One region of the Martelella sp. UBA3392 genome, then DNA from elsewhere that is predicted to be linked to it. Evidence: riboswitches for the same ligand, from Rfam matches in the RefSeq annotation. Region 1 holds a riboswitch; the other holds the start of a gene.

The links. A riboswitch is a leader RNA that binds a small molecule or an ion and turns the genes downstream of it on or off. The one in region 1 is predicted to bind thiamine pyrophosphate.
Positions count from the first base shown of each region.
Region 2: another riboswitch for thiamine pyrophosphate. It lies ahead of B4E36_RS06705 (ABC transporter permease); the one in region 1 lies ahead of B4E36_RS22175 (TRAP transporter large permease subunit).

Region 1 covers NZ_DEPM01000284.1:28,003-38,458, reverse strand. The annotation lists gene B4E36_RS22180 (lytic murein transglycosylase) at 1-997, shown strand, start outside; TPP riboswitch at 1,096-1,198, shown strand; gene B4E36_RS22175 (TRAP transporter large permease subunit) at 1,382-3,160, shown strand; gene B4E36_RS22170 (TRAP transporter substrate-binding protein) at 3,173-4,171, shown strand; gene B4E36_RS22165 (diguanylate cyclase) at 4,198-5,505, opposite strand; gene B4E36_RS22160 (TRAP transporter large permease) at 5,809-7,089, opposite strand; gene B4E36_RS22155 (TRAP transporter small permease) at 7,094-7,618, opposite strand; gene B4E36_RS22150 (C4-dicarboxylate TRAP transporter substrate-binding protein) at 7,758-8,741, opposite strand; gene B4E36_RS22145 (GntR family transcriptional regulator) at 8,795-9,490, opposite strand; gene uxuA (mannonate dehydratase) at 9,742-10,456, shown strand, end outside.
Region 2 covers NZ_DEPM01000091.1:846-11,768, forward strand. The annotation lists gene B4E36_RS06660 (MbcA/ParS/Xre antitoxin family protein) at 1-364, opposite strand, end outside; gene B4E36_RS06665 (DUF6665 family protein) at 519-872, shown strand; gene B4E36_RS06670 (YdcH family protein) at 968-1,192, opposite strand; gene purE (5-(carboxyamino)imidazole ribonucleotide mutase) at 1,396-1,905, shown strand; gene B4E36_RS06680 (5-(carboxyamino)imidazole ribonucleotide synthase) at 1,902-2,975, shown strand; gene ykgO (type B 50S ribosomal protein L36) at 3,103-3,228, shown strand; gene B4E36_RS06690 (tetratricopeptide repeat protein) at 3,297-3,887, shown strand; gene B4E36_RS06695 (hypothetical protein) at 3,894-4,097, opposite strand; gene B4E36_RS06700 (ABC transporter substrate-binding protein) at 4,251-5,195, opposite strand; gene B4E36_RS06705 (ABC transporter permease) at 5,226-5,981, opposite strand; TPP riboswitch at 6,048-6,149, opposite strand; gene B4E36_RS06710 (sugar porter family MFS transporter) at 6,364-7,692, shown strand; gene B4E36_RS06715 (lysine-2,3-aminomutase-like protein) at 7,795-8,853, opposite strand; gene B4E36_RS06720 (PLP-dependent aminotransferase family protein) at 9,058-10,446, shown strand; gene fdhD (formate dehydrogenase accessory sulfurtransferase FdhD) at 10,451-10,923, shown strand, end outside.

The DNA.
Region 1 (10,456 bases):
GGCCGGGTTCAAGCAACGCGCAGCGGCGCGCGGGATTTCCAACGACACCCTGACGGCGGCCTTCGCCAATGCCGGATACACGCCGGGGGTTATCGAGCAAGACCGCAACCAGACCGAGTTCAAGCGCACGCTGGAAGACTATCTGGCCATCGCCGCGTCAGACGAGCGTGTCGCCAAGGGGCGGGCGAACTACGCCCGCTATCGCGATGTGCTGGACCGGATCGAGGCGACCTATGGCGTCGACGCCAATGTGATCGTCGCCATATGGGGCCTGGAGAGCATGTATGGCGAGCGGCGCGGCAGCATTCCTGTGGTCTCGTCGCTCTCGACGCTGGCCGTCGAAGGGCGGCGCGGCGCCTTCTTCGAAAACCAGCTTGTTGGGGCGATGCGGATCCTGCAGAACGGCGATATCACGCCCGAACGGATGACCGGAAGCTGGGCCGGCGCCATGGGCCATACCCAGTTCATCCCGACCTCCTATCTCGGCTATGCCGTCGATTTCAACGGCGACGGGCGGCGCGATATCTGGGACGCCGACCCGACCGACGCGCTGGCCAGCACCGCGAACTATCTTGCCCGCTCGGGCTGGCGGAAAGGTCAGCCCTGGGGCGGCGAAGAGGGCTCGCCCGGCGCTGCCATCGACGGCACCAGGATACAGCCGCAGGCGGGTGGTCCGGTCTTCGTCGTCGGGCACAATTTCAACGTCATCAAGCGCTACAACAATTCCACCAATTATGCGCTGGGCGTGGGATATCTCGCTGACCGGATCGCGGGCGCCGGCCCGCTCAGGGGCAGTTTTCCCGATGACAATTACGGCTTCAGCGCCGACCAGCGCAAGGAATTACAGTCGCGGCTTTCGGCGGCGGGCTACGATGCCGGCACGATCGACGGCGTGTTCGGCGACCAGACCCGCGCGGCGATCGCCGCCTATCAGAGGCAGAACGGGCTGAATGTCACGGGCGAACCGTCGATGGCTCTGCTGCAAAGGCTTCAGTAAAACGCTTCGGCGGAACGCTCGCAAGTTTTCTTGCGTTGCCGCCAGACGCTACGCTTCCGGCATGCCATTGACAGTGGCCCAAAAGCCGGACAAAACCTGACTATTCCGAGGGGTGCATCCTGCGATGCTGAGACGGCGGTGAGCCGGACCCTTGAACCTGATCCGGGTCATGCCGGCGTAGGAACGGAAAATCTGGCCGCTCTGCCATAACCTTTCTCTTCTCCGCCGGTCTCCGTGATTGCAACATCCTGGGGATCGCATCATGAAGCCTTGCCTTCCAATACCATGCGCGGGCCGCCGCTGGTTCAGCCTTCCGAACGGCTGTCCTGAAAAAGGCTTCGCCCTCGAGCGGCATCGTCCATGCGCATGATGGCGATCCGTCGCATGGCCGGACGGTTTGCGGACACGCTGGAAACGGCGCTCGGCATGCTCGCCGCCGTCATTCTGATGGCGATGCTCGCCCTTGTCGTGGCGGGCGTCGTGCTGCGCTATGGCTTCCATACCGGCGTCATCGGCATGGAGGATCTGGGAATCTGGCTGAACATCGCGTTGATCTCGGCCGGCCTGCCGCTTACCCTTTCGGGCCCGCTGTCGATGCGGCTCGATGGGCTTGCAAGACTGCTCTCCGATCGGGCATCCAGCGTGCTCGCTGCCGTGGCCGACGGCTTCAGCGTCGTCGCGGGCTTGATCCTGTGCCTCGGCGGACGTGACGCGATCGCGTTGCTCGGCGGAATGTCGCCAACGCTTGGGCTTCCGGAATGGGTGCGCTTCGCCTTTCCGGTGGCGGGCGGGCTGGGTCTGCTCGTGCTGCTCTGCCTGCGCCGCCTGGAGCGCTCAAGCGGCGCGCGGCTGATCTTCGGCTTCGCGCTCGGCGGGTTTGTTTACTGGGCTGTCGGCCGGTTTGCGATCGATATCGCACTACCGGCCAGCCTGCCGCTCGCCCTTGCCGCCGCGCTCGGCCTCATCGCCGGCGCGCCGCTTGCCCATGTGTTTCTGGCGTCATCCTACGGCGCGATCGCTTTCGGGGCGTTGCAGACGGAGCAGGCGATCATCGCCAATACGGTGGCGGGCATGTCGAAATTCCTGCTGCTGGCGATCCCGTTCTTTCTCCTCGCGGGCGCGTTTCTGAAGCTCTCGGGTGCGGCCGGAAAGCTCGTGCAGTTCGCGGCCTCGCTCGTTGGCCATTATCGTGGCGGGTTGGCGCAGACGACGCTTTTGACAGGGGTTCTGTTTTCCGGCGCGTCCGGCTCATCGGTTGCCAATGCGGCCTTCGCCGCTTCGACGTTCCATCCCGAACTGGTGCGCCATGGCTATCCGCCCGCCCGCGCCGGCGCGCTTGTCGCCGCATCCTCGGTTCTCGACAACGTCATCCCGCCGTCGATCGCCTTTCTCATTCTGGCGACGGCGACCAATCTCTCCGTCGGCGCGCTGCTTGTCGGCGGGCTGTTTGCCGGCCTGCTGATGGCGGTTTGCCTCGCCGTCGCGATAAGGCTTGCGATGGGGGCCGCGAGCGGCGCGCCGCCGGCTTCGGCGGTAACGCGCAGGCAGGCCGGTATCGCGGCCCTGCCGGCCTTCGGCCTCGGCCTGATCGTGGTGTTCGGCATTCGCCTGGGCATCGTCACGACGACCGAGGCGGCGGGTCTTGCGGCACTCTACACGCTGATCCTGGCAGCAACGTCCCGCCGTTCCGGTTCAAGCATTGTCGCCGCCTTCCGCCAGTCGGCGGCAGAGGCGGCGGCGATCGGTCTCCTGATCGGGGCGGCGGCCCCCGTCGCCTTCCTGCTCGCGATCGATGATATCGCCGGGCTTGTGCGCCACCTCGCCGGCCTGTTCGGGGGCAGCGCCGTTGCCGTGCTCCTGCTCGCCAATGTGATCCTGCTGATTACGGGCCTGGTGATGGATATCGGGGCGGCGATCCTGCTCCTCGGCCCCGTTCTGCTGCCGGTGGCGGTTTCCGCCGGGATCGATCCGGTCCGCTTTGGCGTCGTCCTCGTCGTCAACCTGATGATCGGCGGGCTCACCCCGCCGGTCGGCATGCTGGCCTTCGTGGTCGGCGGCGTCACCGGTCTTTCGCCGGAAAGCCTGTTCAGGGCGATGCGTCCCTTTCTTCTGGCGCTTCTCGCCGCCCTCTCCATCATCACCCTCTTCGCTGTTCCTGTCTGAAAGGTATCTGCCATGACTTCGCTCAACCGTCGCAGTCTCATGAAAACAGGCGCTGCTGCCGTGGCAGTGCTTGCCGCGCCCGCCCATCTGCGAACCGCCAGCGCCGCCACGCGCGATGTCCTCATCGCCTCGCTCCTTGGCGAGGACAAGCCGGAAACCATGGTCTGGCGCTTCTTCGCCGCAGAGGTCGAGCAGCGGCTTCCGGGCCGGTTCCGTTTCCGGATCGTGACCAATGGCGCGCTCGGCGGCGAAAAGCAGGTGGCCGAGAATATCCGTCTCGGATCGGTGCAGGCGAGCCTCTCCACCGTTTCGGCGCTTTCGGCCTGGACGCCGCAATTGCAGTTGCTCGACCTGCCTTTCCTGTTTCGCGATGCCGCCCATCTTCGCGACGTCGTTACCGGCCCGATAGGCGATGACCTCTCGGCCCGGCTTGCGCAAGAGCAGTTCATCGTCGGCGGCTTCATCGATTACGGTGCCCGCAACCTGCTGGCCAAGGCGCCGATCACGCGGCCAGGGCAGATGGAAGGCAAGACCATCCGCGTCATCAACACCCCGCTCCACACGCGCCTGTGGAGCGCCTATGGCGCGACGCCGGTCGGCATCCCGATCACTGAAACCTATAACGCGCTCGCCACCGGCGTGGCGGATGCCATGGATCTGACGAAATCGGCCTATGCCGGGTTCAAGCTCTACGAGGTGGTGCCGTACATGACCGAAACCCGCCATATCCGCGCCGCCGGGGTGCTCTATTTTTCAGCCGGCTTCTGGAACAGTCTCGATTCCGAAACACAGACCGTCCTCGGCGCGATCTCGGCCGAGGCCGCGCTCTATTTCAATCGCCTGATCGTCGAGGATGAGGCGCAATCCGTGGCGCTTGCCAAGGCGAATGGCGCCACTTTCCTTGAGCCGGAGGAGATGGAGGCATGGCGCGCGGGGGCGCGGGGCGTGTGGAGCGATTTTGCGCCCCTCGTCGGGGGAATGGAGATGATCGAGGCGGTAGCGCAGGGCTGAGCTACGCCCGAAACCGCCTTCGAAGGTCAGCCGGTGACCTTCACCTGATTGCGGCCTTCCATCTTGGCGGCATAGAGCGCGCGGTCGGCGAGTTCGATGATATTGGGCGGCGAAACCCGCGGGCTGAAGACGGATATGCCGATGCTGACCGTCAGCGACTGCTTCTGCCCGTCCGGTAGGATGAGCGTATGCGCGGCAATGGTGTTGCAAAGACGCTCGGCGATCGCAGTCGCCTCGTAGGTTCGAAGTCCGGGCAGGATCATCGCGAATTCCTCGCCGCCATAACGATAGGCCCGGTCATTCTCGCGCGCGCTCAGTTCAATCGTATCCGCAACCTGCCTGAGCGCATCATCGCCCGCGAGATGGCCATGGGTGTCGTTGAACTGCTTGAAATGGTCGACGTCGATCATCAGCAGGGAAAACGGCTCGCCGCTCTCCTTCGATACGGCGATGGCCTCGTCGAGGGCGCGGTCGAACTCGCGCCGGTTGTAGAGGCCGGTCAGGCCATCGGCGCGCGCGGCCGCGGAGAGGGCATTTTCCTGCTGGTTGATCTGCTTGAGCATGGTGTTGAAGGCCTGCGCCACGGAGGCAAGCTCCGGCGGGACCTGCACCTCGATCTCGCGGTTGCGCGTGCCGCCGGCGACCAGCATCGCGCCCTCGACCAGTTTGTCGGTGCTGCGGATCAGAGCCTGGTCGATGATGAATATGCCGATCCCGGAAAAAACCAGCGCCAAAACACCTGCAATCGCGGCAAAACGGTCGAGCCGCTCCATCGTTTCGAGCGCTTGTCGGTGGCTTTCCTCGTTTAGCAGGCGCATGCTCTCGGCAATGCTTTCCACGCGCTTGCCGGTTTCGCCGATGACGCTTTCAAAGCGCATCAGGGGCTGATCGGCGCCGCCGGGCAGAGGGGCAACATCCGAAGCGGCCTGCAGCAGCAGCGTCCATTGCTGGCGCACGCCTTCGAGCACGGGATCAAAGGAGGGATACGTCTCCGTTATCATTTCCAGATCGCGCAGGTGGACGGCGATATCGCGCTCGGCCGCCTCGAAACGATCGCGGTAGCTTTCGTCTCCGGTTTGCGCGAAGTCGTTCACGTCGGTAGCGATATCCCAGAGATTGCCCTGGATCCGCTCCAGCGCCAGCGATACCTTGTGCTGGGTATGCAGAACCTGCCGGAAAGGCTCGCGCAACTGATCGCGATAGTCCAGATACCAGAAGGCGGAAAGGGCCGCGACCGGCAGCAGCGCCATCATGAAGCCGACGATCAGCCAGGCCCTGAGAGAAAGCCCTCGGAACCAGCGGCCAAACAGGCCGGGATCACCCGATTTGTCCATCCAACAATATCCCCCGCGGCATCATGCCGTTGTTCGCTTTTCCGGTGTGTTTCGGTGGTGCTGCCCTAGACTGAACAGGGGGCCGGTTCAACTATCTCCAAGTTGTCATTTGGCCCGGGCGGTAAGCCACCTTGAGCATGCGCGGCGCTTTCGTTGAGCGGCAACGCGCCGGAGATTGATCTCCCTCGCGGCGAGCGGCGGCATGTCGCAGCGATTCCGGAGGGATCGGGTTCGCACGCGGGAGTTGATCGCACGGCTCCCCCGCCGTCATGGGCTGCGGGGCCGAAAGCCTGCGTGACGCAGCTATCCGTACATCAGGTTCGGCAGGAACAGCACGATACCCGGCACGAACAGAAGCAGCGCCACCAGCGCCATGATGGCGGCGATGAACGGCCAGGATTCTTTCACATAATCCTCAATCTTGGTGTCCAGCAGGCTGCAGACCGTGAACATCGCGACGCCGACCGGCGGCGTCATGCCGCCGAAGGTGACGATGGTCATCATCAGGATACCGAAATGAACCGGGTCGACACCCGCCTTGACCACAACCGGGACGAGGATCGGCGTCAGCAGCAACACCAGGATCGTGCTTTCGAAGAACAGGCCGGCGATGAACAGGCCGATCAGGATGACGGTGACGATCAGAACCGGATTGGCGAGGCTTTCCAGCATGAAGCCCGCGACGCTCTGCGGCACCTGAAGGAAGATGATCGCGAACCCGATCATGCCCGACATCAGGATGATCAGCATGATCAGGCCGATATCCGAGAGTGCATGGCCGAAGGCCCGCTTGATCGTTTCAAAGGTCATCACCCGGTGGGCGAAGACGCCGACGAGGATCGCGTAGACCACTGCAAACGCGCCGACTTCCGACGGCGTGAACAGCCCGCCGCGGATCGAGCCGATCAGAAGCACGGGAAACAGCAGTGCCCATTTGGCGCCCCAGGCGGCGCGGCCGAGTTCGCCCGGCGTCGGCTTCCTCATGTCGCTCATGACGTAGTTGCGCTTGCGGGCGACGAGCCAGGCGGCGACCATCAGGAACGCCATCATCAGCACGCCGGGCACGATGCCGGCCATGAACAGCCGGCCGATCGAGACCTGGCCGACATAGCCGTAGAGGATCAGGCCGATCGATGGCGGAATGGTCGCGGTGATCAGCGAGGACATCGCGATCACGGCGGAGGAATAGCCCTTGGAGTATCCGTTGGAGATCATCTGCGGACCGAGCACGCGCGCTTCCATGGCGGCGTCGGCGACGGCCGAGCCGGACACGCCGCCCATCAGCGTCGACAGGATGATCGAGACCTGCGCGAGGCCGCCCGCCATCCAGCCGACGGCGACCTTGGAAAAGGTGAACAGCCGGTCGGTAATGCCGCTCTCGTTCATCAAGTGGCCGGCGAGCACGAAGAACGGCACCGCCAGCAGCGGAAAGCTTTGCGAAACGGTCGCGATCTTCTGCACGCCGATCGAAACCGGCATGATGTCGGAGGTCAGGAAGAAGGTGAAGCCCGAAATGCCGATCGCGAAGGCAATCGGCGCGCCGAGCAGCATCAGGGCGAAGAAGACGATACCGATCAGGGCCATGGGCTTACTCCGCCGGACCGGCGTGGACCACCGGTTCGTCGTAGGCCGCGGTGCGGGTGAAAACCAGCGTCCCGTCCTTCACCTTGCGCCAGGCCTGCCAGAGATTGCCGAGGATCGAGATCGACAGCATCACGCAGCCGGCGGGCACGGCAATCGTCACCCAGGCATAGGAGAGGCCGGAATCGCCGAACTGGCGTTCCTTGTTGAGCATGGTGAGCTTGTAGCCCTCATAGGCAAGCAGCATGAGAAAGGCGAGGAACAGCGCGGCAAGCGCCGTCTCCAATGCCAGCCGGTAGCGGTGCGGAAACGGGCGGACCAGGAAATCGACGCCCAGATGGCCGCGCTCGCGCATGGCCCGCGTCGCGCCGATGAAACAGAGCCAGATGAACAGAAGCTGCGCAAGATCGACGGACCAGATCAGCGGATGGCCGAAGAAACGCATGGTCGCGGCGATGAACACCAGAAAGGTGATGACCGCAAGCAGGGTCGCGCCTGCGACATATTCGATCTTAGCGAGGAAACCGGGCATGGTGGCCCCTCCCGATATGGCGCGAGGAGCGACAGCTCCCCGGCGTGTTTTTCCTGGGCTCCCGCAGTGGAAGCCGAATGTTGTTTTCGGCCGCGCCTCTGGAGCAGGGCGCGACCGGTTTTCGGCAGGGCCCGCAGGCTTACTGCGCGGCGATTGCCTGAAGCTTGTCGCGCAGATCGCCATAGCCGAGATTGTCGTAGACCACGGCCGTTCTTTCCTTGAACGGGGTGACGTCGATCTCCTCGACCATCACGCCATTGTCTTTCAACTGCTGTTCCAGGCTCGCCAGCGCGTCCCTGGTGCCGTAGGAGGCGATGTCGCCGGCCTTCAGCGCTTCCTCGTGCAGGATCGTCTGCAGGTTTTCCGGCAGCGAATCCACCCACACGGCGGAGGTGATGAGGCCGGTGATCAGGTTGATATGACCGGTCAGCGTGATGTTGGTGATGACTTCGTCGAGCTTGGCGCCGACGACGGCGGGAAGCTGCGCTTCCGCTCCATCGATGACATTCGAGGAGATCGCGGAATAGACCTCGCCCCAGGGCATCGGCGTCGGCGTCGCGCCCATGGCCTCGATCGTGCCGGTCCAGACCGGCGCGCCGGGGGTGCGCATGCGAACGCCGGAAAGGTCATCCGGTCCGTTGATCGGCTTCTTGGTCAGAAGATGGCGTTCGCCCTGCCACCAGTTGAAGCTCAGGACGTCGAGGCCGGCCTCGTCGTTAAGCGTCGTCGCCCATTCGTCGAACATATCGGAGGTGACGACCTTGCGGATGCCGTCATAGCCATTGGCGAGGTAGGGCGCGCCCAGCACGCCGAATTCGTTGACGAAAACGGCAAGGCGGCCGCCGTCGACCACGACCGCAACCGGTGCGCCGGCGCGCGCCTGTTCCAGCACGTCCTCGTCGGGACCAAGCTGCGAATTCGGGAACAGGCGCACTTCGAGCGCGCCGTCGGAGGCTTCGGCAACATTGTCGCGGAAGGCCTCCAGGCCCTTGTAGAGCGGGTCCGTGGTGGCGAGCGCGGTGTTGACGCTCAGCGTATAGTCGGCGGCAAGCGCTGTGCCCGCCATCAGGCTTGCGGCAAGGCCGGCAAGCGCGATGCTTTTGATATTGGCGATGTAGTTCATATCGTCCTCCCATTCAGACGGCGGGGCGTTGCCCCGGTGGCAATGTCCGGGGCCTAGCGTCCCGGCTCCTCGAAAAACTCAGGCTTTTCCTCGAATATCGCGGGCAGGTCGCTCAGGATCTCGCGCATATGCCCGCGCACCGCGGCCTCCGCCGCTTGCTGGTCGCCATCGCCGATCGCGTTGACAATGGCTTCGTGCTGGGCGGTGAGCTTGACCATCGGGAAGCGCAGCAGGCTGAGATAGCGGACACGGTCCATCTGCACCTTCAGCCCCTCGATCAGGGCCCAGGCGCGCGCCTTTCCGGCGGCGTCGGCCAGCGTCTTGTGAAACAGTTCGTCCAGCTTGATGAAGCGCGCGGCGTCGGTGCGGGCCGCTTCGCGCTGTTCCTGCAACTGGAGCCGCAATTCCTCGACCAGCCCGGCGTCGGGTCTTGCAGCCAGAAGCTTGACGATATCGGCCTCGATCGCTTCGCGCACGAAGCGGGCATCCATGACGGCGGCCTGCGATATCCGGCGCACGAATGTGCCGCGCTGCGGACGAACTTCCAGCAGGCCTTCCTCCGAAAGCTTGATGAAGGCTTCGCGCACTGGCTGGCGGCTGACGGCGAAGCGGGCCGCAAGCTCCGACTCGGAAAGCCTGGAGCCGGGCGGCAGATCGTTGTGAAGAATGAGGTCACGCAGAATGCCATGCAGCTGGGCGCCGACCGGCGCGCCCGGAGCAATCGTCGTTTGCACTGTCTCTGGCAGCATTGCGTTCCTCCCTATGGTTTCAGGTTGAACCATACTTCCATACTAGTCAACAGGACATTTCAATGCTAAGCCTGTGCCGTGGCCATCCGGGTGTTTGCGCGCCCGGGCCCGGCTGCTTGAGCGCGTCCAGGAAAAGTGGATACCGTTTGCCGACCGGACACGCGTAAAAACAAATGGATTGGGCATTTCCGGGGATTCGGTTTCCATCGGAAATGCTCTAATGAGATGAAAAATGTTTCGGGAGAGAGAGTATGCGGCAGACATGGCGCTGGTTCGGACCTTTGGATCGCGTATCGATCGACGATATGCTGCAGGCTGGCGTCGAAGGCGTGGTCACCGCGCTGCATCATGTCCCGACCGGCGAGGTCTGGACGCCAGCCGAGATCGCTGGGCGGCAGGCCGAGCTATCGCTGATGAGCGACGGCACGCCGTCCGGGCTGAAATGGGAAGTGGTCGAAAGCCTGCCGGTTTCCGAGGATATCAAGAAGCAGAAGGGCGACTGGCGCCGCCACATCGACAATTACAAGTCAAGCATGGCAAATCTCGCCGAGGCCGGTATCGAGACAATCTGCTATAATTTCATGCCGGTGCTGGACTGGACCCGCACCGATCTCGCCTATCGGCTGAAGACCGGCGCGACCTGCATGCGTTTCGACTACGCCGATTTTGCCGCCTTCGATATCCATATCCTGAAGCGTCCCGACGCGCATGAGGATTTCGCCGAGGATGTGCGCGCCGAGGCCGACCGCCGGTTTGGCGAAATGGATGAAGCGCGCAAGGCTGAACTGGCAAAGAACATCGTCTTCGGCCTTCCGGGCGCGGCCGAGAGTTTCACGCTGGAAGATGTGCGCCGGCATCTCGCCGAATATTCAACGATTTCGGCCGAGGGGCTGAGGGCCCATTTCATCGATTTCCTGGAAGAGGTTGTGCCGGTTGCGGAAGAGCTCGGGCTCAGGCTCTGCTGCC
Region 2 (10,923 bases), on a different contig from region 1:
TCAGTTCGCCGCCAAGCATGACGTCAAGCGCCGATGCGCCGCCGAAAGCCGCGTTTTCCCGCCGCACCCAGCCATAGATCCGGTCCGCATCCGTGAAGATGATCCGGAGCGCCTTGTGAATGCCCATCAGGTTGGAAAGCCGGGCCTTGAGGTCGCGGGGGATGCGCCCGATATCACCGCCCTTCCAGCGCGCCCATGTGCGCGGCGACAAGCCGCCCAACAGGATGCAGGCCTGGCTGTCGCTCATCCGCCAGCGCGCAAACAAATTGACCGCCGCCCGCGCCATCGCCTGCCCCTCCGCCTCGGTAATCTCGGGGGCGGCGGCCTGATGCGCGGTTTTTTCGATCACTTGCAGATGGGGCATGTTCGATCCCGTTATTGCCGTTTGGCGAAATATAGGTCTTATAACGCCATATGACAAGTCTGCCGCAGATTTACGGTTGGCCCGCGTTTGGTTTCAAACCCTTGACCTCGCGCGTTCACCTTACGATCTTCGGGGAAGACGCAAGGAAAAGATCATGGCCACCAGGAAACCGATATTGCCGGGCACCAGCAGCAGGCCGCTCGATCCCGATCTGGACGCCCTGCAATACGAAATCATGCAGGAGACGGCGCAGGCGTTGGGGCGGATTGGCGGACGGCTGGAGGAGGCGCTGGCGGCGCTCAGGCGTCACGACGAGACGCCGGGCTCCAATCAGGATCGCGATGAACTGGTGCAGGCGGCTGCCGACCGCGCCTTCGCGCTGTTCATCCAGCGCGACTATCTGGGGCTTCGCACCGACCATCATCTGAAGTCGACCTATGACATACCGCGCGAGGTGATGCTCAGGATCGGGGTGATGAAGAAGCGGGAGAAGGACGACGGGGTTTAAATATAGCGGGGGCTTCGAGCCATCGGTCAGAAACGCGTTGCGCAAAACAAAAACGCCCCGGTTTTGGGCCGGGGCGTTTGAGGACAGGGGGTGTCTTAATTCGCTGAGTGATGGAGGCGTTCAATCTCGTCTTTCAGGTGAAGTTTCCTGCGTTTGATCGATGCGATTTCCTGGTCGTGGCTGGACGGCGAAGCCATTATGTCGTGAAGCTTCCTCTCAAGTTCGGAATGCTTTTCCTCGAGTGCGGCAAGATGCGTCTGAACTGTCATTGCACACGTCCTTCCTTTGGTTTCGCGCCGCCGGATGCGGCGCCTCGTCATCAAAGTGCAATATCAGCATGCCATGATCGAAGACGTTTGTCGAAGGCGGAAATGTGATTTTGTGAGGGCATTTTGCCCCAGGCACGCGTGATCTCCCCGGCGCCTTGCTTTTCACCGAAAACGATTGATGCTAGAGCGTGTTTCGCCCGAAACGACGCATGGTCGGCGCGTGCCACATTCGTCGAATTTGTTGAAACAATGGAATGCCGATGAGCCCGATCAAGAATCCGCCAGTCGCCATCGTCATGGGGTCCCAGTCCGACTGGGAAACGATGAAGAACGCCGCCGACATTCTCGATATTCTCGACATCGATTACGATGCGCGGATCGTGTCCGCCCACCGCACGCCGGACCGCATGTATGAGTTCGCCCGCAGCGCCCGCGCCGAAGGCTTTCAGATCATCATCGCCGGTGCCGGCGGGGCGGCCCATCTGCCGGGCATGATGGCGGCGCTGACGCCGCTGCCGGTCTTCGGCGTACCGGTTCAGTCGCGCGCCTTGTCCGGCCAGGACAGCCTGTTGTCTATCGTGCAGATGCCGGCGGGCATACCCGTCGGAACGCTCGCCATCGGCAAGGCCGGCGCGGTCAATGCTGCGCTTCTGGCGGCTGCCGTCCTGGCGCTTGCCGATCCCGAGCTTGCGGGCAGGCTGGATGAATACCGCGTGCGCCAGGCGGCAAGCGTTGCCGAATACCCCATCGACAAGGACGAATGAGTTTCATGAAAACCATCGGTATCATCGGCGGCGGCCAGCTTGGCCGCATGCTGGCCATGGCGGCCGCCCGGCTTTCGATCCGCACCGTTATTCTGGAACCGCAGCAAGATTGCCCGGCCGCCCAGGTCGCAAACCGCCATATCGTGGCGGCTTATGATGACGAGGCGGCGCTTTTTGAACTTGCCGGCGCCTGTGAAGTGATCACCTATGAATTCGAAAACGTGCCGGAGAAAAGCGCGGCGATTCTCTCCGGCGAACGGCCGGTCTACCCGCCGGCGCGCGCGCTTTCCGTTTCGCAGGATCGGCTCACCGAAAAGACCTTCCTCAACGACAGCGGCATCGCCACCGCCGGGTTCCGTGCGGTCGATACGGCCGATGATTTGGCGCTAGCGCTCGAGGCATTTGGCGGAAGCGGCGTGTTGAAGACCCGGCGCTTCGGCTATGACGGCAAGGGTCAGTGGGTGTTTGACGGCAGCGGCAATAACCCGGAGGCCGCTTTTGCAGCGCTTGATGGCGCGCCCGCGATCTTCGAGGAGTGGATCGATTTCGACCGCGAGATCTCGGTGATTGCGGCGCGCGGCATGGACGGCACGATCGTTTGCTTCGACCCGGCCGAGAATGTGCATCGCGACGGCATCCTGCGAACCTCCACCGTCCCGGCCAATGTGTCTTCGCAGACCGGCGCGGCGGCCCGCGCGGCGGCGGAGCGGCTTCTGATCGGGCTCGATTATGTCGGCGTGCTGGGGCTGGAACTGTTCGTCGCCCGCGACGGCAGGCTGATCGCCAACGAATTCGCGCCGCGCGTCCACAATTCCGGCCACTGGACCGAGGCGGCCTGCGTTCTCTCCCAGTTCGAGCAGCATATCCGCGCCGTTTGCGGCCTGCCGCTGATCGACCCCGTCCGCCACAGCGATTGCGTTATGCACAACATCGTCGGCGACGATATGGAGCGGATCGGGGCGTGGATGACGACCGAAGGCGCGCTCGTGCATCTCTATGGCAAGGCTGAAACTCGGGCAGGGCGGAAAATGGGCCATGTCACCGTGCTGGAAAAGCGTCGCGACGGTTGACTTGGCGGCGATCATTCGCTAGGTAGCGGCCACTGTCGGGCGCGCTTTTTCAAGGCGCGCCTTTGAATGTCAATACTGACCGCCTTTACTGATCAGTCGAGAGCGGCACAAACAGCGGATCGAAAACATGAAGATCAAGAATTCGCTCAAGGCGCTCAAGTCCCGTCACCGGGAAAACCGTCTGGTGCGCCGCAAGGGCCGGGTATACATCATCAACAAGCAGAATCCGCGCTTCAAGGCCCGTCAGGGCTGAGAAAATCAACGCATTATCTGTTTGAATTTTCGCCATGACGGGATACCATTCCCGTCATGCGCTTTTCTATGTCCGCCATTCTGATACTCGCCGCTCTGGCCGCCGGCCCGCTGCCGGCGCTTGCCCAAGGCAACGCCGCGGACGAACAGGTTTCCGCGATGCCGGATGCGGTTGTCGAGTCCGACCCGCTTGACAGGCTTTACGACCGGCTGAAACGCACAAGCGATGCCGGACGGGCGGCCGACCTTGCCCGCCAGATCGACGAATATCTCGATCGCTCGCCGAGCCCCACGGTTTCCCTGCTGATCGAATGGTCGGATGATTCGGAAAACAATGGCCGCAGCGCAGCGGCGCTCGATTTCCTGTCGGAGGCGATTGCGCTGAGGCCGGACGAGGCCGCCCCCTACCGCAAGCGCGCCGTGCTCCATTACACCCATGGCGATCTCGAACGCGCCATGGACGATATCCGTACATCGCTTTCGCTGGAGCCGCGCGATTTCGGCGCGCTCGGCCTGATGGCGACGATCCTCGACAGGACCGGGCGGCAGGAGGCGTCGGTCGAAGTGTGGCGGCGCTATCTCGAATTCTATCCCGCCGACCGCGATGTCGCGGCCTTTGTGGAAAGCACGCTGAACGAGCGTGCGGGCAAGCGGATTTAACGGACTTCAGAAATGCATGACGTGGCGCAGCACCCGGTAGAGGAGGTGGAGCGCCAGCAGCGCCGCGCCGACGGCGATCGTCAGGTGTGAAAGCGGGCTCAAAAGGCTGCCCTCGATCGTGCCCGCGACGTCGGGATATTGATAGAGCAAGATGCGGATGGTGAGGCCCGCAAGCCCGACCACCACCAGCACGAGGCCGGCAAGTTTCATGATCCGATCTCCTGTCGCAAAAAGGGTAGAGATCGGTCTTTGCATGGCGGTATCGCCGCAATTGTCGTCACAAAAGACCGAAATAGCGAGGCGGCCCGCGAGCCGCCTCTTTCACTTCTTTATAATGTGCTTTTGTGGCGATTTAAGGCCGGTTCATTTTTCCTTCGATAGCGAGACGGAGATTGCATCGACCGGCGGCGCTTCGGAGATCAGCCCGTTTTCCGCCATGAACGCGCCGAATCGTTCATACCGCTCGGCATCGGTGGCGGCGGGACGCTTGGCGAAGCGGACGATCGATTCGGCGAAGGCCTGGCGGTTCAGCTCGTCGTCGAGATCGGGATAGGCTTTGGCAAAGCTCTCCCATGCCGCCTCCGGATGGTTGACGATGAAGACCGTCGCCTTTTCCACAGCATCGAGGAAGCGCGGCAGCCGGTCGTCGTCAAGCATGTCGCTGCGGGTCACGTAGATCAGCTCGTCATAGACCGGCACGCCATGCTCTTCCGGGAAGAAGGCCTTGCCTTCGTGGCCGGCGATCCGCATCTGCGGCAATTCGATATTGCGGAACGAGCCGATGGTCGCGTCGACCTGTTGCGAAAGCAGCGACTGGGTGAGCGCGAAATTGACGTTGATGAGGGTGATGTCGTCCTTGGTGAGGCCGGCGTTTTTCAGCATCGTGGCCACCACCGCGTCCTCGATCCCGGCCACCGAGAAGCCGATCTTCTTGCCCTTCAGGTCGGCGACGGATTTGATCGGCCCGTCTTTCAGCACCGTCAGCGTGTTGAGCGGGGTTGAGACCAGCGTGCCGAAGCGCACGATATCAATGCCGGCCTCGTGATCGAGATAGAGGTTGGGCTGGTAGTGAATGCCGATGTCGACCTTGCCGGTCGCCACCATGCGCGGCACCATCGACGGGTCGGATGGCGGCACCAGTTCCACGTCGAGCCCCTCATCAGCGAAATAGCCGTTTTCGGCGGCGATCACCAGCGGAGCGTGGTCGGGGTTTACATACCATTCGAGGATCACGTCGAGCTTATCGGCGGCGCTCGCCAGCCCGGGAGCCAGGGCAAGAGCGGCGGCGAAAGCGAGTTTCTTCAGCATGTCATTCTCCTGTTCGGTTGAGCCGGCCGCTCAATCCTCATGCGACCAGCGGGTGAAGAAGGGAGCGGCGAGATCCACCGCCTTTCGAAACAGCACGGCCTCGAGCGCGAGGATCAGCATGGCGGCGAACACGGTCTCGCTCTGCATGCGGGCATTGGCCTGGACCATGAGAAAGCCGAGCCCGCCGGCTGACCCCACCCATTCGCCGACCACCGCGCCGAGCGGAGCGAGCGGGGCCGCGATCCTGAGGCCGGAAAAAAGATGAGGGAGAGCCAGGGGCAGGCGGATGTGGCGCAACATCTCGAAATGCCCCGCGCCATCGAGCAGGGCCGCGGCCACGATTTCCGGATCGGTGCGCCTCAGCCCGTCGGCAAAACTGGAGGCGACGGGGAAGAACACGATGATCGTCGTCATCACCACCTTGGAGGCGATGCCGAAGCCGAACCAGAGCACCAGCATCGGCGCGATGACGAAGACGGGAAAGGATTGCAGCACCACCAGAACGGGCCAGATGAACCGTCCGATGCGGGGAAAGGCCGAGATGAAAATGGCCGCCGCCGCGCCGAAGACCGCGCCCATGGCAAAGCCCGCCAGGATTTCCCTGAGCGTCACCAGCGCCTCTTCAAGCAGCATCGCGTGGGCGGTCTGGAACTTCGCCAGCACGGCAAGCGGCGGCGGCAGGATATAGCGCGGCAGTTCGCCGAAAACGATGATCGCCTGCCAGAGCGCAAGGAGCCCGGCCACGATCGCGAAAAAGGTGAGTGCCGCCGAAAGGGTGCGCTTCAATCCCGCTCTCCCCGGCTAAACCGGGCAGCGGAGGCGTCAAAAGAGGCTGATTTTCTGGGCGTGTCGCTCAAGACCAAACTCCGTTCCTACGCCGGCATAACCCGGATCAGGTTCAAGGGTTCGGCCATCGGCCATCTCAGTGTCACGGACACACCCCTCGGATGCGTCTTCTATGCCGCGCGTCGGCGCGCCGGTCAAGGGGCTCGGTGGCGAAGTCGCGGACGCCGCTAATATAAACGCGTAGTGCCGAAAGGATTTGACAACGGATGCCGTTTCGACTTTCAACTTTTGGTATAGAGCCGTTTGCGGTTTTCAGCGGCGGTTCATAAAAAGGGTCATAAGAGGGGAAGGCGGCAGCGGCCGTCCAAGCGGAGGAAAACTCATGCTCATCGCCATCGTCATTGTGGCAGCGCTGTTCGGTATGCTCTTCGGTTTCGACCAGGGCGTGATTTCCGGGGCTCTGCCGTTCATCAAGCAGGACTTCACGGTTTCGGCCTTCATGGAGGGGGTGATCACCTCCGCCGTGCCGCTCGGCGCGGTGGCGGGCACGCTGCTTGCCATGGTCACCACCGACCGCTACGGGCGCAAGCCGATGCTGATCCTCGGCGCGCTGATCTTTCTGGTCGGCTCGCTGATTTCCGCGCTCGCCTTCAACCAGTATGTGCTGACCCTTGCCCGCCTGTTGATCGGCGTCGGCATCGGTGCCTCGGCCATGACCGCGCCGATGTTTCTGGCGGAAGTCGCGCCGGCGCGCATTCGCGGCACCATCGTCTCCGCCTTCCAGTTGATGATCACCATCGGCATCATGGTCTCCTACATGTCGGACGCGGCCTTTGGCGGATCGGGCGACTGGCGCTGGATGATCGGCGTCGGCGTGTTCCCGTCGATTGTGGCGCTGATCGGCATCCTGCTATCGCCGGAAACGCCGCGCTGGCTGACGCTCAATTCCAATGCCGACAAGGCGCGCGATATCATCGCGAAGCTGCAGCCGGAATCCTCGCCCGCCGAGGTTGACGAGATCATCGCCGAGATCCAGGAAAGCGCCAAGGACGAGGAGGCCGCCCCCGCCTGGAGCGCCTTCCTGAAGCGCGGGATCCTGCCGGTAACGAGCTTCGCCATGATCGTGTTCGTGCTGCAGCAGCTTTCCGGCATCAACGCGATCATCTATTACGCCCCGGAAATCTTCAAGAATGCCGGGTTTTCCGGCACCACGACCGATCTTCTGGCCACCGTCGGCATCGGCGTCGTCAATGTCGCGCTGACCGTGGTCGCGATGTATCTGGTGGAAAGCATGGGCCGGCGCAAGCTGTTGATCCTCGGCTTCATCGGAACCGCGCTGTCGATGGCGCTGGTGACCGTGGCGACGATGATGGATGTCGCGGCAACCCCCTATCTCGCCATGATCGGCATCTTCGCGTTCATCGCCTTTTTCGCCGTCAGTCTCGGCCCGTTGCCCTGGCTCTATATGGCGGAGCTGTTTCCGCTCAGGCTGAGGCCGCGCGGCATGGCGCTCGCCTCGATCGCCAACTGGTTCTTCAACTTCCTGGTGGCGCTGACGTTTCCGGAATTGCTGGCGGGCATCGGCATTGTCGGGACCTTCGCGATCTTCACCTTCTTCTGCGTCGTCGGCATCGTCTACGCGATCGCCGCAGCGCCCGAGACCAAGGGCATCACGCTCGAGGAAATCGAGGCGCGCACCGTGGCGGCCTGAGGGCGGCAGCGGCGTCCCACCAAAGGAAGCAATCCTCGCCCTGGCCTTCGCTCAGGGCGGGGCGCAATGGAGATGACGCCCCCGGCGCGGCCAGGCTGGCGCTTACCGCCAGTCGGAGTAGGAATGTTCTCCGCCCCGGTAGTCCGTGACCTCGTATTCGGCCTCTCCGGTTTGCTCCAGATAGGAAGGGCCGATTGGCGCCTTGCCCGCCCCGCCGGGAATATCAAGCACATAGGTCGGCATGCAGAGCCCTGAGATTGCGCCTTGCAGCGCCCGCATCAGCGCCTGGCCGCGCGCGATCGGCACGGCGAAATGGGCAACGCCCTTGGCCTTGTCGAGATGGTGCAGGTAATACGGCTTGACCCGGTTGGCGAGGAGCGCCTTGAACAGGGCCGCCAGCGTTTCGGCATCGTCGTTGATGCCCTTCAGCAGCACGGTCTGGGCGAACAGCGGAATGCCGCCATCGGCAAGGCGGGCGAGCCCGCCGCGCACTGCTGCCGTCAATTCGCGCGGATGGTTGATGTGGATGACGATATTGACCGTCTTGCCGGCCTGCTTCAGCGCATCGACCAGACCGTCGCTAATGCGCTCGGGCGTGACCAGCGGGGCGCGGGTGTGGATGCGGATTACGGCGACATGGCCGATTTCGCCAAGCGCCTTCATCAGCGCGGAAAGCCGGCGGTCGGAAAGCACCAGCGGATCGCCGCCCGACAGGATCACCTCCCAGATTTCGCTATGGACGCGGATATAGTCGAGCGCGGCCGCAAGCTCGTCCCGGTCAAGCGCCGCCTCCGGCTCGCCCACGGTTTCGCGGCGGAAGCAGAAACGGCAATAGACCTGGCAGGCATGGGTTGGCTTCAGCAGCACACGGTCGGGATAGCGGTGGGTGACGCCCTTGGCGCGTTCGAACGCGCCATCGCCGATCGGGTCTTCCATCTCGCCGTCATAGGCTTGAAGCTCGCGCGCATCCGGCACGAACTGGCGCGCCAGCGGATCATCGGCGGCCACAGTGTCGATCGCCGACAGGATATGGGCCGGTATGCGGATGCGGAAATCCTCCGCAACCCGCGCGATATCGCCCGCCGTCTCCGCCGGCACCAGCCCGCGCGCCACCAGCGCATCGGTGTCGGTTATCGCGGTTTTCGCTTTGCTCTCGGACATGGCCGCCCCGTCGCCGGTTTCGTTTGGGGCGTTCTAAACGGTTTGCTACGCCAAGCAAAGCCGGTCCGGTCCGGCGCGCACGTTTTCAAAACCTGCCAGGCGTTTCGCAAGCGTTAGGCATTTCACGGTTTTGGCATTGCCTTTCCGCAATCCGCTTTCGGCCGCGCGCTTGTCATTCTCCCGGATTTGCCCCACCATCCGGAGATGACAAAATGGCGCCCGAATCCCCGGCTGATCAAGCGGCCGGCCTATCTCTCCATTGCCGAACAGATCGCGGCCGCCGTGCGCAGCGGCCTGCTGATCGACGGCATGCGCCTGCCGCCGCAGCGCGAGATGGCGGCCGATCTCAAGGTGTCGGTGCAGACGATCAGCCGCGCCTATGAGGAATTGACGCGGCGCGGCATGGTGATCGGCGAGGTCGGGCGCGGGTCCTACATCAAGGCGGAACCGGTGGCGCCGGAGCGGCCGTATCTCACCGAGGGCGGCAGCGGCGTCATCGACCTTTCGATCCTGAAGCCGGTCTGCGAGAGCCGCAGCCTTGCCAAGTTCCGCGCGGCCTTCGCCGATCTCGGTGCCACCATGCCGCCGGAACTGGCGTTCTCGATGATGCCCAACGCGCTGTTCCAGCGCTACCGCATGGCCGGCGTCAACTGGCTGGCCGCCTGCGGGCTGAAGGTGCCGGCCCACGGCATCACGGTCACCAACGGCTCCAGCGATGCGATGACGGCGGCGTTCATGACAGTGGTGCCGGCCGGCGGCGCGCTGGCGGTGGAGGCTCTGACCCACCCGATGGTGCGCCCGCTCGCCGGCTATCTCGGCATCGATCTCGAAGGCGTGGAAGTCGATGGCGAGGGCATTGTGCCGGCCGCGCTGGAAGCCGTTGCCGGCCGCAAGCGTCTGCGGGCGATCTTCCTCCAGCCATCGGCCGCCGGCCCGCAGGCGCTGGTGATGAGCGCGCCGCGCCGCCGCGCGATCGCGGCGATTGCCCGCAGGCTCGATCTCGCCATCATCGAAAATGATGTGCTGGGACCGCTCGTCGAAAACCGCCCGCCGCCGGTCGCCGCCTTTGCGCCGGAGCGCACGGTCTACATGACCGACCTGTCCAAGAACACGATCCCCGGCTTGCGCTGCGGCTTCGTGGCCGCCCCTGATCGCTTCGCCGCCGCCGTTTCCAACCGTTATCTCGCGGCGAACTGGGTGGCGACACCGGTGATGGCGGAGATCGCCAGCCGCTGGATCCTCGATGGGACCGCGATCGAGCTCGTCAACTGGCAGCGCCAGGCGCTGATGCGCCGTCGCGCGATCGCGGAAAAAGCGCTCGCTGGCATCGCCTGCCGGATGACGCCCGGCGCGCTGCATGTCTGGATACCGCTGCCGGAGGGCCTCACCGAGGCGGCGATGGTCGAGCGGGCAAAAAGCCGGGGCGTTGCTGTCGCGGCCGGGTCGAGCTTCCATGTCGGCCGCGCCGCCGCGCCGCGGGCAATCCGGGTGGCGCTTGCCGCCTCGAGCGAGCTCGAACTCGCCTCGTCGCTGGCGCTGATCGCGGCCATCCTGAAGGGCGAGCGTCAGCTTCCCAAACCGGTGATGGTGTGAGGCGATGGCCGGAGCCCCTCTGAAGCCCCTGTTCACCCATGGAAGCCGCGAAGAGGCGGCCGACCGGCCCCTTGCGGCCGAGATGGCGGTGGCCATGAGCTATGGCGGCTCCACCCATGCGGTGATGATGGCGACGCCCGAAGACCTCGTCGATTTCGCCTATGGCTTCAGTCTGACGGAAAGCATCATCAGGGATGCTTGGGAGATCGAGGCAGTAGATGTCGTTGCCTTCGACAAGGGCATCGATGTGCAGATTACGCTGCGGGCGGATCGCTCCGAGGCGCTTGCCGCCCGCCGCCGTTCCATGGCCGGGCCTGTCGGCTGCGGACTTTGCGGGCTGGAGAGCATCGATGCGGCCGTGCGGGATGTGCCGAAAATCGCCGCCCCGGAGTTTCGCCTGCGGGTTGACGCGGTGAACGCCGCTGTGGAGGCGCTGTCGCGCGAGCAGCCGCTGTTTGCCGCCACCCGCGCGGTTCA